Regions from separate parts of the Arthrobacter sp. 05N429 genome, predicted to be linked through region 1. Evidence: riboswitches for the same ligand, from Rfam matches in the RefSeq annotation. Region 1 holds a riboswitch; each other region holds the start of a gene.
What was found. Region 1 has a riboswitch for thiamine pyrophosphate ahead of thiC (phosphomethylpyrimidine synthase ThiC). Riboswitches for the same ligand answer to the same signal wherever they lie in the genome.

Region 1 (3,267 bases):
AGGGAGCGTCTCATCGTGGAAAGCTTCGGCAGTCACCGGGTCCAGGGACAGCGCGAACTGGTCCCGCCAGCGGAACTCAAACCGCGCCTTGGACAAGGCATCGTCGCGTTCATGCGCTCCGGGGTGGCCCTTGGCGAGATCGGCGGCATGGGCCGCGATCTTGTAGGTGATGACCCCGGTCTTCACGTCGTCCTTGTTGGGCAGTCCAAGGTGTTCCTTGGGCGTGACGTAGCACAGCATGGCGGTGCCGTAGCGGGCAATTTCGGTGGCACCGATCGCGGACGTGATGTGGTCATAGCCCGGTGCGATATCGGTGACCAGTGGCCCCAGCGTGTAAAACGGGGCGCCGTTGCAGAGTTCCTGCTGGCGCTCGACGTTTTCCCGGACGAGGTGGAACGGGACGTGTCCCGGACCCTCCACCATGACCTGCACATCGAATTCCCAGGCCCGCCGGGTGAGCTCGGCCAGGGTGTCCAGTTCGGCGAACTGCGCCGCGTCGTTGGCGTCCGCCGTCGCGCCGGGCCGAAGCCCGTCGCCCAGCGAGAAGGCGACGTCGTAGCGGGCGAAGATCCGGCACAGCTCATCGAAGTGCGTGTACAGAAAGTTCTCCTGGTGGTGGGCCAGGCACCAGCCGGCCATGATTGCGCCGCCGCGGGACACGATGCCGGTGACCCGCCCGGCCGTTAGCGGCACGTAGCGCAGCAGTACCCCGGCGTGGATGGTCATGTAGTCCACACCCTGCTCGCACTGTTCGATCACGGTGTCCCGGAAGATTTCCCACGTGAGGGCGTTGGCCATGCCGTTGACCTTTTCCAGCGCCTGGTAGATGGGGACCGTGCCGATGGGCACGGGGGAGTTGCGGATGAGCCATTCGCGTGTGGTGTGGATGTCGTCCCCGGTGGAGAGATCCATCACCGTGTCCGCACCCCACTGGGTGGCCCACTGGAGCTTGTCGACTTCCTCGGCGATGGAGCTGGTCACCGCGGAGTTGCCGATGTTGGCGTTGATTTTCACCAGGAAGGCCTTGCCGATGATCATCGGCTCGGATTCGGGGTGGTTGACGTTGCTGGGGATGATGGCACGGCCCGCCGCGAGCTCGCTCCGGACCAGCTCGACGTCGCAGTTTTCGCGCAACGCGACGAACCGCATCTCCGGCGTGATGATTCCGTCCCTCGCATAGCGCATCTGCGTGACGGTCCTGCCTTCGACGGCGCGGCGCGGCACCGGGCGGGCGCCCCTCCACTCTGCGGACGCCGCGCCCCGGCGCACCGCGGACTTGCCGTCGTCGAGCAGTTCCCGGGGACGGCCGGCGTACGGTTCGGTGTCTGCCCGGGCAGCGATCCAGGGGGCACGGAACGGCTCCAGCCCGCGGACGGGATCGCTGCCGGGACCGGCGGTACGGTACACCCGGAACGGGGTATTGCCGCGGCCGTCAGGCGAGTCTGCCATCGCGATTTCGGTCACCGGGACGCGGATGCCGTGTTCCGCGTCCGTGGCGAACGCCAGCGAATGGGACTGCAGCGACTGTGCGGGGGCAATCTGGTTTTGGACAGGACTGTGCTGCGTTTCTGTGGTGCTCAAGGGACTGCTCACTTCCTTCGCCGGCATTACCCGGACAGGTTCAACGGTCGCAGGCTGCGTCAGCCCGATCTCAGCCCCTGCAGGGGCACCCGTGTGGTCGTAGATGAAGCTACCACGTGCCGTCCGAAAAGCTGACGAGTGTGACGGCGGCCGTCGGGCCCGGTGCTAGCGTGGCACCGTGACTCAGCCCAGGGCCGTGCCCCTTATCAGGACAGCAACGCCCGAGGACCTCGCGGCACTGCCCGTTCTTGAAGCCGCGGCAGACCATATGCTCGAAGCGGAGCTGGGGCATCAGGCACTCCCTGCCCCGGAGCCGCAGGCCGCTGCTGAGCCGCTCTTCGTCCTGGTCGCCATCCTGGTCGCAGGAAATCCGCCCGTGGGATTCGCCCGCGTTGACGAAGTCGGCGGCCACGCCCACCTGGAACAACTCTCCGTGCAGCCCGCCTCAGCCGGGCACGGAATCGGAAGGTCTTTGCTCGAGGCGGCCATCGACCGGGCCCGGAGCCTTGGCCATAGTTCCATGACCCTTTGCACCTTCGCGGACGTCCCGTTCAATGCACCGTTTTACGCCAGCTGCGGGTTCGAGGAATGTGCCGAGCCGGGGCCGGCGCTGGCGTCCCTGCGGGTCCGGGAAGCGCAGCTGGGGCTGGATGACCTTGGGCGGCGGGTCGTCATGCGACTTAGGCTTTAAGCCATGACCCGCATCATCGAATTCAGCGGCACCGTCCTCACCGCACCCGGCACAGAGCACCTCGGGCTGTGGTCCGTCGACGGTGTCCTCACCTTCCGCCGCCCTGCCGCCGCTCCGGACGTGGTGCTCGACGGCTGGGTCATCCCCGGACTGGTCGACGCGCACTGCCATATCGGACTCGGCCCCGGCGGGGATGTCCCGGGGGAGCTGGCGGAAGAACAGGCCGTGACCGACCGCGACGCCGGAACCCTTCTGGTCCGCGACGCCGGCGTCGTCCACGATACCCGCTGGATCCAGCAACGCGCCGACCTGCCGCGGCTCATCCGCTCGGGCCGGCACATCGCGAGGACGCGCCGGTACCTCCGCGGTTTCGCCGTCGAAGTTGAACCGGAGGACCTGGTGGAAGCCGTGCGCAAGCAGGCCCGGGCCGGGGACGGCTGGGTCAAGCTCGTGGGGGACTGGATCGACCGGGACGCCGGCGACCTCGCGGCGAGCTTCCCGGCCCGGACGCTGAAGGACGCCGTCGCTGCCGCCCACGACGAAGGCGCCCGCGTCACGGCACACTGCTTCGCCGAAGACACCCTGGACGACATGCTCGACGCCGGGATCGACTGCATTGAGCACGCGACCGGCATGCTCCCCAGGCACCTCCCGCGGTTCGTCGAACAGGGCGTGCCGATCGTCCCCACCCTGATCAACATCGCCACCTTCCCCGACATCGCCGCGCAGGCCGAGGCCAAGTTCCCGCGCTACGCGGCGCACATGCGCTCGCTCTGGGAGCGCCGGGCAGATCGCGTCCTTAGAGCCTTCGAAGCCGGCGTCACCATCTATGCCGGAACGGACGCCGGCAGCGTCATCAAGCACGGTCGCATCGTCGACGAACTCCAGGCGCTGCACGGCGCCGGACTCCCGGCCGCGGCAGCGCTCGACGCCGGCGCCTGGGCCGCACGGGACTGGCTAGGGGCGGAGGTCATCACCGACGGCGCCAGCGCCGA
Region 2 (3,267 bases), on a different contig from region 1:
AGCACATCCCCGGCTGATCCCGCCCGATACAACAGCTTTCTGAGGGATCTGCTCGGCGTGATGGCCTACGGCGAGCTCTCCGCCTTCGAACGGCTCTCCTCCGACGCACGGTATTCACCGTCCCTGCATGACCGCGCGGTGCTGGGCAGGATCGCCGTGATCGAGTTCCAGCACTACGAACTCGTGAGCGCCAAGCTCGATGCCATGGGCCTGGACCCGGAGGCGGCCATGCTCCCGTTCCAGCCATCCGTGGACCACTTCCACGAACGAACCCGCCCGGCGGACTGGTACGAATCCCTCATGAAGGCGTACGTGATCGATACCGTCTCCGCCGATTTCTACCGCGCGATTTCACGCTACGTCGACGCCGGGACCCGGGACCTGGTGGAGCAGATCCAGGCCGATGAAGAGGCCACGGCGGTGCTGCGGGAACGGCTCAAGTCCGCCCTGGCCGATGACCCGCGGCTGGCGTCACGGCTGGCACTGTGGGCCAGGCGGCTCCTCGGGGAAGCCCTGACCCAGGCCCAGCGGGTGAGCTTCGAGCACGCGTTCATCGGAGGCCTGGCCGGCGCGGATGAGGACGGGTCCACGGACGACGGGTCCAGGGAACTTGTCCGCGGGCTCATGGCGGAACTGGCAGCCAACCACTCACGCCGGATGACGGCGCTCGGTCTGGCCGGTTGAGCCTGGCCGGCTGAGCTGCGCGCTCAGTTGCCGGCGGCGTCGAGTGCGGCGAGCAGGGCCCGGGCGGCGCCGGCGGGATCGTCGGCTTCGGTGATGGCCCGGACCACCACGATCCTGCGGGCGCCGGCTTCCACCACCTGTTCCACATTTCCGAGGTCGATGCCGCCGATCGCGAACCACGGCACCGTGCTCTCCTCAGTCTTCCCCTCGGTTGTCTTCCCCTCGGTTGTCTTCCCCTCCGGGGCTTCGGCCCGGCGGCCCGCGTCCGCCGCATAGCGCACCAGATCAAGTCCGACGGCGGCGCGGCCGGGCTTCGTGGGAGTGGCCCACACCGGCCCGACGCAGAAGTAGTCCAGGCCGTCGCGGCCGGCTGAGGACACAAGGGCCGCGTCCACCTGCTCCGGGCTGTGCGTGGACAACCCGATCACGGTGTCCTTGCCCAGGAACTTTCTGGCGGCGCCGGTGGAGATGTCCTTCTGCCCGATATGGAATACCGGAGCCCCGGAGAGCGAGGCGAGGTCCGCCCGGTCGTTGACAGCCCAGAGGCGGTTATGGCGGCGGGCTGCCTGGTGCAGGACCTCCAGCAGTTCCAGTTCCTCGGCCGCCTCCAGCGACTTGTCGCGCAGCTGGATGATGTCGACGCCGCCGGCAAAGGCCTCGTCCACGAAGTCCGCAAAGTCGCCGCGGCCCTGCCGGGCATCGGTGCAAAGGTATAGGCGGGCGGTGGTGTGGACGGCATCCTGGCTCATGCCTCCAGCCTAGTTCCTCTAAACTGGGCCAATACCGCGGGAGCCCGCCGCCGTCGACGCCACCAGCGTCCGGCGCCGGCAGGCTGAGAGGGCGTCAGAGCCGACCGCTTGACCTGATCCGGTTAGTACCGGCGTAGGGAAGGAATCCTTCATGGGCACCACATCCGTCCGCGGCACGGCCGCGGGTACTGACGCCGCGGCGCCTGCGGCCGCCGCTGATGACACCGAAGCCGGGAAATGTTATGACGTTGCCGTGATCGGCGGCGGCGTCGTGGGCCACGGAATCGCCTGGGCGGCGAGACGCTCGGGCCGGACGGTCGCCCTTATCGACGACGCCCCGGGCAGCGGCGCCAGCTGGGCCGCCGCCGGCATGCTCGCCCCCGTAAGTGAGCTGCACTACCAGGAGGAACCGCTCCTGGAGCTCATGCTCGAGTCCGCACGCCTCTGGCCGGCATTTGCCGCCGGGCTGGACGACGGGGGTGACGGGCCGGATACCTGCGCCGCCGCCGGTGCCGCCAGCAGCACGGGGTACCTCACGACGCCGACCCTCGCCGTGGGCGCCGACGCCGCCGACCGCCGGGCGCTCGCGGCCCTGCGCACCGTCCAGCAGGCGTCCGGCCTGGCCGTCGAGCCGCTGACCGTACGGGAGGCGCGCACCCGCGAACCCCTGCTGAGCCCCGGCATCTCCTGCGCCTTCGACATTCCCGCCGACCACCAGGTGGACCCCCGCCGACTGCTCGCCCGGATCGGGGAACTCCTGGCCGCGGACAGCCACTGCGACACCATCGGGCGTCGAGCTGCCGGGCTGTTCTGGCAGGACGGGCGCGTGGCGGGGGCCACCCTCGCCGGCGGCGGCACGGTCCGGGCACGGGAAACCATCGTCGCCAACGGCCTCGGCGCCGCCGCGCTCCACGGCCTGCCCGCCGGACTCCGGCTGCCCCTGCGGCCGGTCCACGGCGATATTCTCCGGCTCCGGGTGCCGGAGAAGCTGCGGCCGCTGCTGACGTCCACCGTGCGGGGACTGGTCCGCGGGGTGCCGGTCTACATCGTTCCCCGGCAGGACGGCACAGTGGTGATCGGGGCCACGCAGCGGGAGGATGCCCTCGGCGAAAACGGCCACGCACCGGACGGCGCCACGCCCGGCTCCGCAGTGTCCGCCGGGGGCGTCTACCAGCTGCTGCGCGACGCCCAGCAGCTGGTCCCCGCCGTCGCCGAACTGGAACTGCTCGAGGCCACCGCCAGGGCCCGGCCCGGGACCCCGGACAACTCGCCCCTGCTGGGCCGGGTGGCGGAACCGGGAGGCCCGGGGGACATTGCGGGGCTGATTATCGCCACCGGCTTCTTCCGGCACGGGATTCTCCTCACGCCCGCCGCCGCGGAGATCTGCCGGCAGCTGCTCGACGGCGCCGGGGACCCCCGCTGGTCCCGGTTCCGGCCGGACAGGTTCGCCGCCGGTACCGGGCCCGCCGGCCCGGCCTCATCCCGACAGCAGAACATGACCACCCGGGCCACCAATCCCAACCCTGAGCACAAGGAATCGGTATGAACATCACATTGAACGGAACCTGGCACACGCTTCCGGACGGCGCCTCGGTGGGCACCCTCGTCAGCGCGGTCACCGGCCGGCCGCTGGCCCCGAACGGCCAGTCTGCGGACGGCGGGAAACTCGGGGTCGCCGTCGCCCGCAACGCGGAGGTGGTTCCCCGCAGCCAGTGGCACGGCACCGCGCTCGCCGACGGCGACGACGTCGAGCTGGTTACGGCGGTGCAGGGAGGATGAGCAGCGTGGAAAACACCACACTGGCAGCGGCACCGGGGGCGTCAACGGCTGGCGC
Region 3 (3,267 bases), 110 kb from region 1:
CCTTGTCACCGTCTACCAGGAGCAGTGCGGGCAACTCAAAGGTGCTGCCGGCTCCACCGGGGACGCGGTTCAGGGTAACGAAGTCTCCAACGGAAACCTTCTCTTGGCGGCCGCCTGCGCGGACAATCGCGTACACCACTGGGGAACTCACTTCTCTCGACGTTTATTACTAGATTTGCGTGCGGAACCTGGGTCCAACGAATTTGGTCCGGCTCACGCTGTGCCTCTACGCCGGTGGAGTTCCCAAGGGAATCCATGAGCTATCCCGTGGACAAACGCATCCGAAATCGGATGGAGCGTCCTCAAGGTCATAACCCAAGTGTTGGCGTAAGCACCGAAGATCTAGACTACGCTAATTTTGCCTTCGGCCGCAAATGAGGCTGGTTCCGAAGGGAGGTTCGTGATAGGCGCCACTCTGTATGGACAGAGCCCGCCGCAACGACTTCCGGAACCGTGCCCACCTATCGTACAGGCCCACACCGGCGCCCGCTGTCAGGCGTGCAGCCGCGGCGCGTCGAAGAAGTCGACCTCGTAGCGGGCGGACTGCCGGAAGGCCAGCGTCATGGCGTCCCGTTCGCCCTTCGAAGCCGCCCGCGCCGCAGCGTCGGTGTAGGCAACGGCCTGCCGGGTGGCGGCGACGAACTCCTCGTCGGCGTAGGTGCGCAACCAGACGGCGTAGGGATGGGACTCCGGGGCGCCGGCGGTCAGGAACTGCCGATACAGCGTCTCCCCCACCTCGGCGTAGAGCCAGAAGCACGGGAGCACGGCGGCCACCAGCACCCCGTAACTGCCGGAGACCGAGGCGGCCAGCAGATGGTCGACATACGACTTGGTGACCGGACCGAGCGTCACCTCAGCTGTGCGGGTGCTGAGCCAGGTCCGGTGCAGCTCCGACTCGACCTCGAGGCAGTTCTGCGCTGAGCGGGCCCAGAACAGTTGCTCGGCCTCAGTGGGTGCGATCGCGGCGGCACGGGCCAGCACGCGGGAATATCCGTTGAGGTACAGGGCATCCTGGGCGAGGTAGTAGGCGAACTCCTTCTCCGGCAGCGATCCGTCGGCGAGTGCCCGGATGAAGTCTAGGCCGTAGATCGCCTCCAGGTCGGCGGTGGCCACTTCCCGGAGCGCGACGGCGAACTCGCCTTCTGTGGGTTCCCGGGCTGCGGTTCCACGGTTCCGGGCAGCGCTGTGGTCCTGGGTGTGCTGCTGGACGTGGTGGAAGTGGTGGACCGGGCCGTTGCCGGTGCCGACGTCGAGCGCCGACGAGGCGCGCAGTGCCTCCCGCAGCCACGGCTTGACCTCGCGGAGCGCGGCCTCCCAGTCCCCCGTTCCGGCCTGCACTGTATTTCTCGCCTGCACTGTGGCGATCGCCGAGGACAACGAACACCCCGTGCCGTGGCTGTTGCGCGTATGCACGCGCTCCCCCGGAACCACGACGACGTCCTGGGCCAGGAGCCCGCCGGTGTTGACCAGCGCGTCGGGGCACCCGTTGCCGCCGTCGAGGTGGCCGCCCTTCACCAGGACCGTGGTGCCGGTCTGGGCGGCGAGCCGTTTGCCCTGTCCCAGCGCCCCGGCCCAGTCCTCGGCGGCTTCCTCCCGGAGCAGGACGGCGAGCTCGGCGAGGTTGGGCGTGATCAGGTCCGCGTACGGCAACAGCGCGTGCAGGGCTGCCTCGGCGGACTCCTGCAGCAGCCGGTCGCCGCTCGTCGCCACCATGACCGGGTCCAGGACCACGACGGCGGGGCGGGACTTCTCCAGCCAGCTGCGGACGGCGTCAATCACGGAGGCGTCCCCCAGCATGCCGATCTTGACGGCGTCAATGGTGATGTCCTGGCTGATGGCCTCCAGCTGGGCGGTCAAGAAGGCCGCCGGCGGGACGTGGACTGCGCTGACGCCGCGGGTGTTCTGGGCGGTCAGGGCGGTGATGGCTGCCATGCCGTAGCCGCCGTGCGCGGCAATGCTCTTGAGGTCGGCCTGGATCCCGGCGCCGCCGGAGGGATCGGAGCCGGCGATCGCCAGCACCCGCGGGATCCTGGGCGCCGAAGGGGCAGGGACAGGCGGAAGAAACGATGAGGCGGTGGTCAAGAGAGACATCCCTTCGCCGGTGCTAGCCGGACAGGTTCAACGGGTCTGGATCTCAGCCGGCTCGATGCGCGGCACCCCGTGTCAGGGCTCCAGCCTAGCCGCATACCTTAACGAAGACGCGGGCACGGCCCGAACTGCGCGTATTGCTACGCCGTCCGGACCGCGCCCGCGGCCTTGCTGAATTTTTCCGGTGTCAGAGCTCCGAGGCCGGAACGCCGACGCCGAGGATGATCGGCTCGCTGGCGGCCGGCTTCGCCGCGGGCGCCGTTGTTGCCGGGACCTTGGCCTCGTGCACCGAAACGGCGGCGGACTGCCGGGATTCCTGGCGCTGCTCGACCGAGGTCTCGTTCGCTGCACCCTGGGCGCGGCTGGCGCTCCGGTTGCGGCGGCCGCGGCGGGCACGCGAGGTGCCGGTTTCGGCTTCGGCCTCGGTCTGGGAACCCGGCGCCTGGGCGCGTCCCGGGCCTGTTCCGCCGGCGCGGACCGGAGCGGCCGCTGCCGTCCGGGCCGCCGGCGCCTTCGCTGCCGGCTCCTGTGCCGCAGGAGCCTTGGCTTCTTCGGTTTCGCCCAGGTTGGCGAAGGCCTCGGTCAGGAGGTCCAGGGTCAGCGCAGGCGCACTGGCCTCGTCGGCGTGCTCCACGAACGGCAGGGCGACCTGCTCGCCGCCGAACGTCAGCACAGCGCCCGGACGTCCGGCAGCTTCCTCCGTCGCGACCAGCTCGACAGCCGCCTCGACGGCTGCTTCCACAGCTGCCTCGCGGGTCCCGGCGTCGGCGGGTGCCTCGCCGTCATGCAGGTGGGCGGCGTGCGCCGCTGCTGCGATGTTGGCCAGCGCGGCGCGGGTTGCCTCGGCCTTGGCGTGGCGCTCGGCGTCGGTGGGCTCGGCGTGCACGGCTGCCGGGGCGGACTGGACGTCCGTTCCCTGGCCGCCCCGGCCGCGGCGGCGGCTCTTGCGTTCGGTCCGCGCGGCCGGCTGCTGCTGCTCGGTCCGCGGGACGTGGTGCTCGGCGGCGACCACGTTGGCGCGGCGGTGCTCGACCGGCTCGTCGTGGGTGACGATGCCGCGGCCGGCGCAGGTTTCGCACTGTTCGCCGAAGACTTCGAGCAGCCCGGTGCCCATCCGCTTGCGCGTCATCTGCACGAGGCCCAGCGAGGTCACCTCAGCCACCTGGTGCTTGGTCCGGT

Region 2: it holds a riboswitch for thiamine pyrophosphate, as region 1 does, so the genes downstream of both, thiO (glycine oxidase ThiO) here and thiC (phosphomethylpyrimidine synthase ThiC) in region 1, are expected to answer to the same signal.
Region 3: it holds a riboswitch for thiamine pyrophosphate, as region 1 does, so the genes downstream of both, AC1DF4_RS13850 (bifunctional hydroxymethylpyrimidine kinase/phosphomethylpyrimidine kinase) here and thiC (phosphomethylpyrimidine synthase ThiC) in region 1, are expected to answer to the same signal.

The regions. Positions count from the first base shown of each region.
Region 1 is NZ_JBFTMQ010000007.1:76,903-80,169, forward strand. Features, by position in the region: gene thiC (phosphomethylpyrimidine synthase ThiC) at 1-1,581, opposite strand, end outside; TPP riboswitch at 1,577-1,684, opposite strand; gene AC1DF4_RS13300 (GNAT family N-acetyltransferase) at 1,760-2,272, shown strand; gene AC1DF4_RS13305 (amidohydrolase family protein) at 2,276-3,267, shown strand, end outside.
Region 2 is NZ_JBFTMQ010000001.1:539,331-542,597, forward strand. Features, by position in the region: gene AC1DF4_RS02620 (ferritin-like fold-containing protein) at 1-684, shown strand, start outside; gene AC1DF4_RS02625 (thiamine phosphate synthase) at 708-1,433, opposite strand; TPP riboswitch at 1,460-1,591, shown strand; gene thiO (glycine oxidase ThiO) at 1,585-2,979, shown strand; gene thiS (sulfur carrier protein ThiS) at 2,976-3,212, shown strand; gene AC1DF4_RS02640 (thiazole synthase) at 3,209-3,267, shown strand, end outside.
Region 3 is NZ_JBFTMQ010000007.1:183,834-187,100, reverse strand. Features, by position in the region: gene rplU (50S ribosomal protein L21) at 1-139, opposite strand, end outside; gene AC1DF4_RS13850 (bifunctional hydroxymethylpyrimidine kinase/phosphomethylpyrimidine kinase) at 493-2,091, opposite strand; TPP riboswitch at 2,074-2,171, opposite strand; gene AC1DF4_RS13845 (Rne/Rng family ribonuclease) at 2,276-3,267, opposite strand, start outside.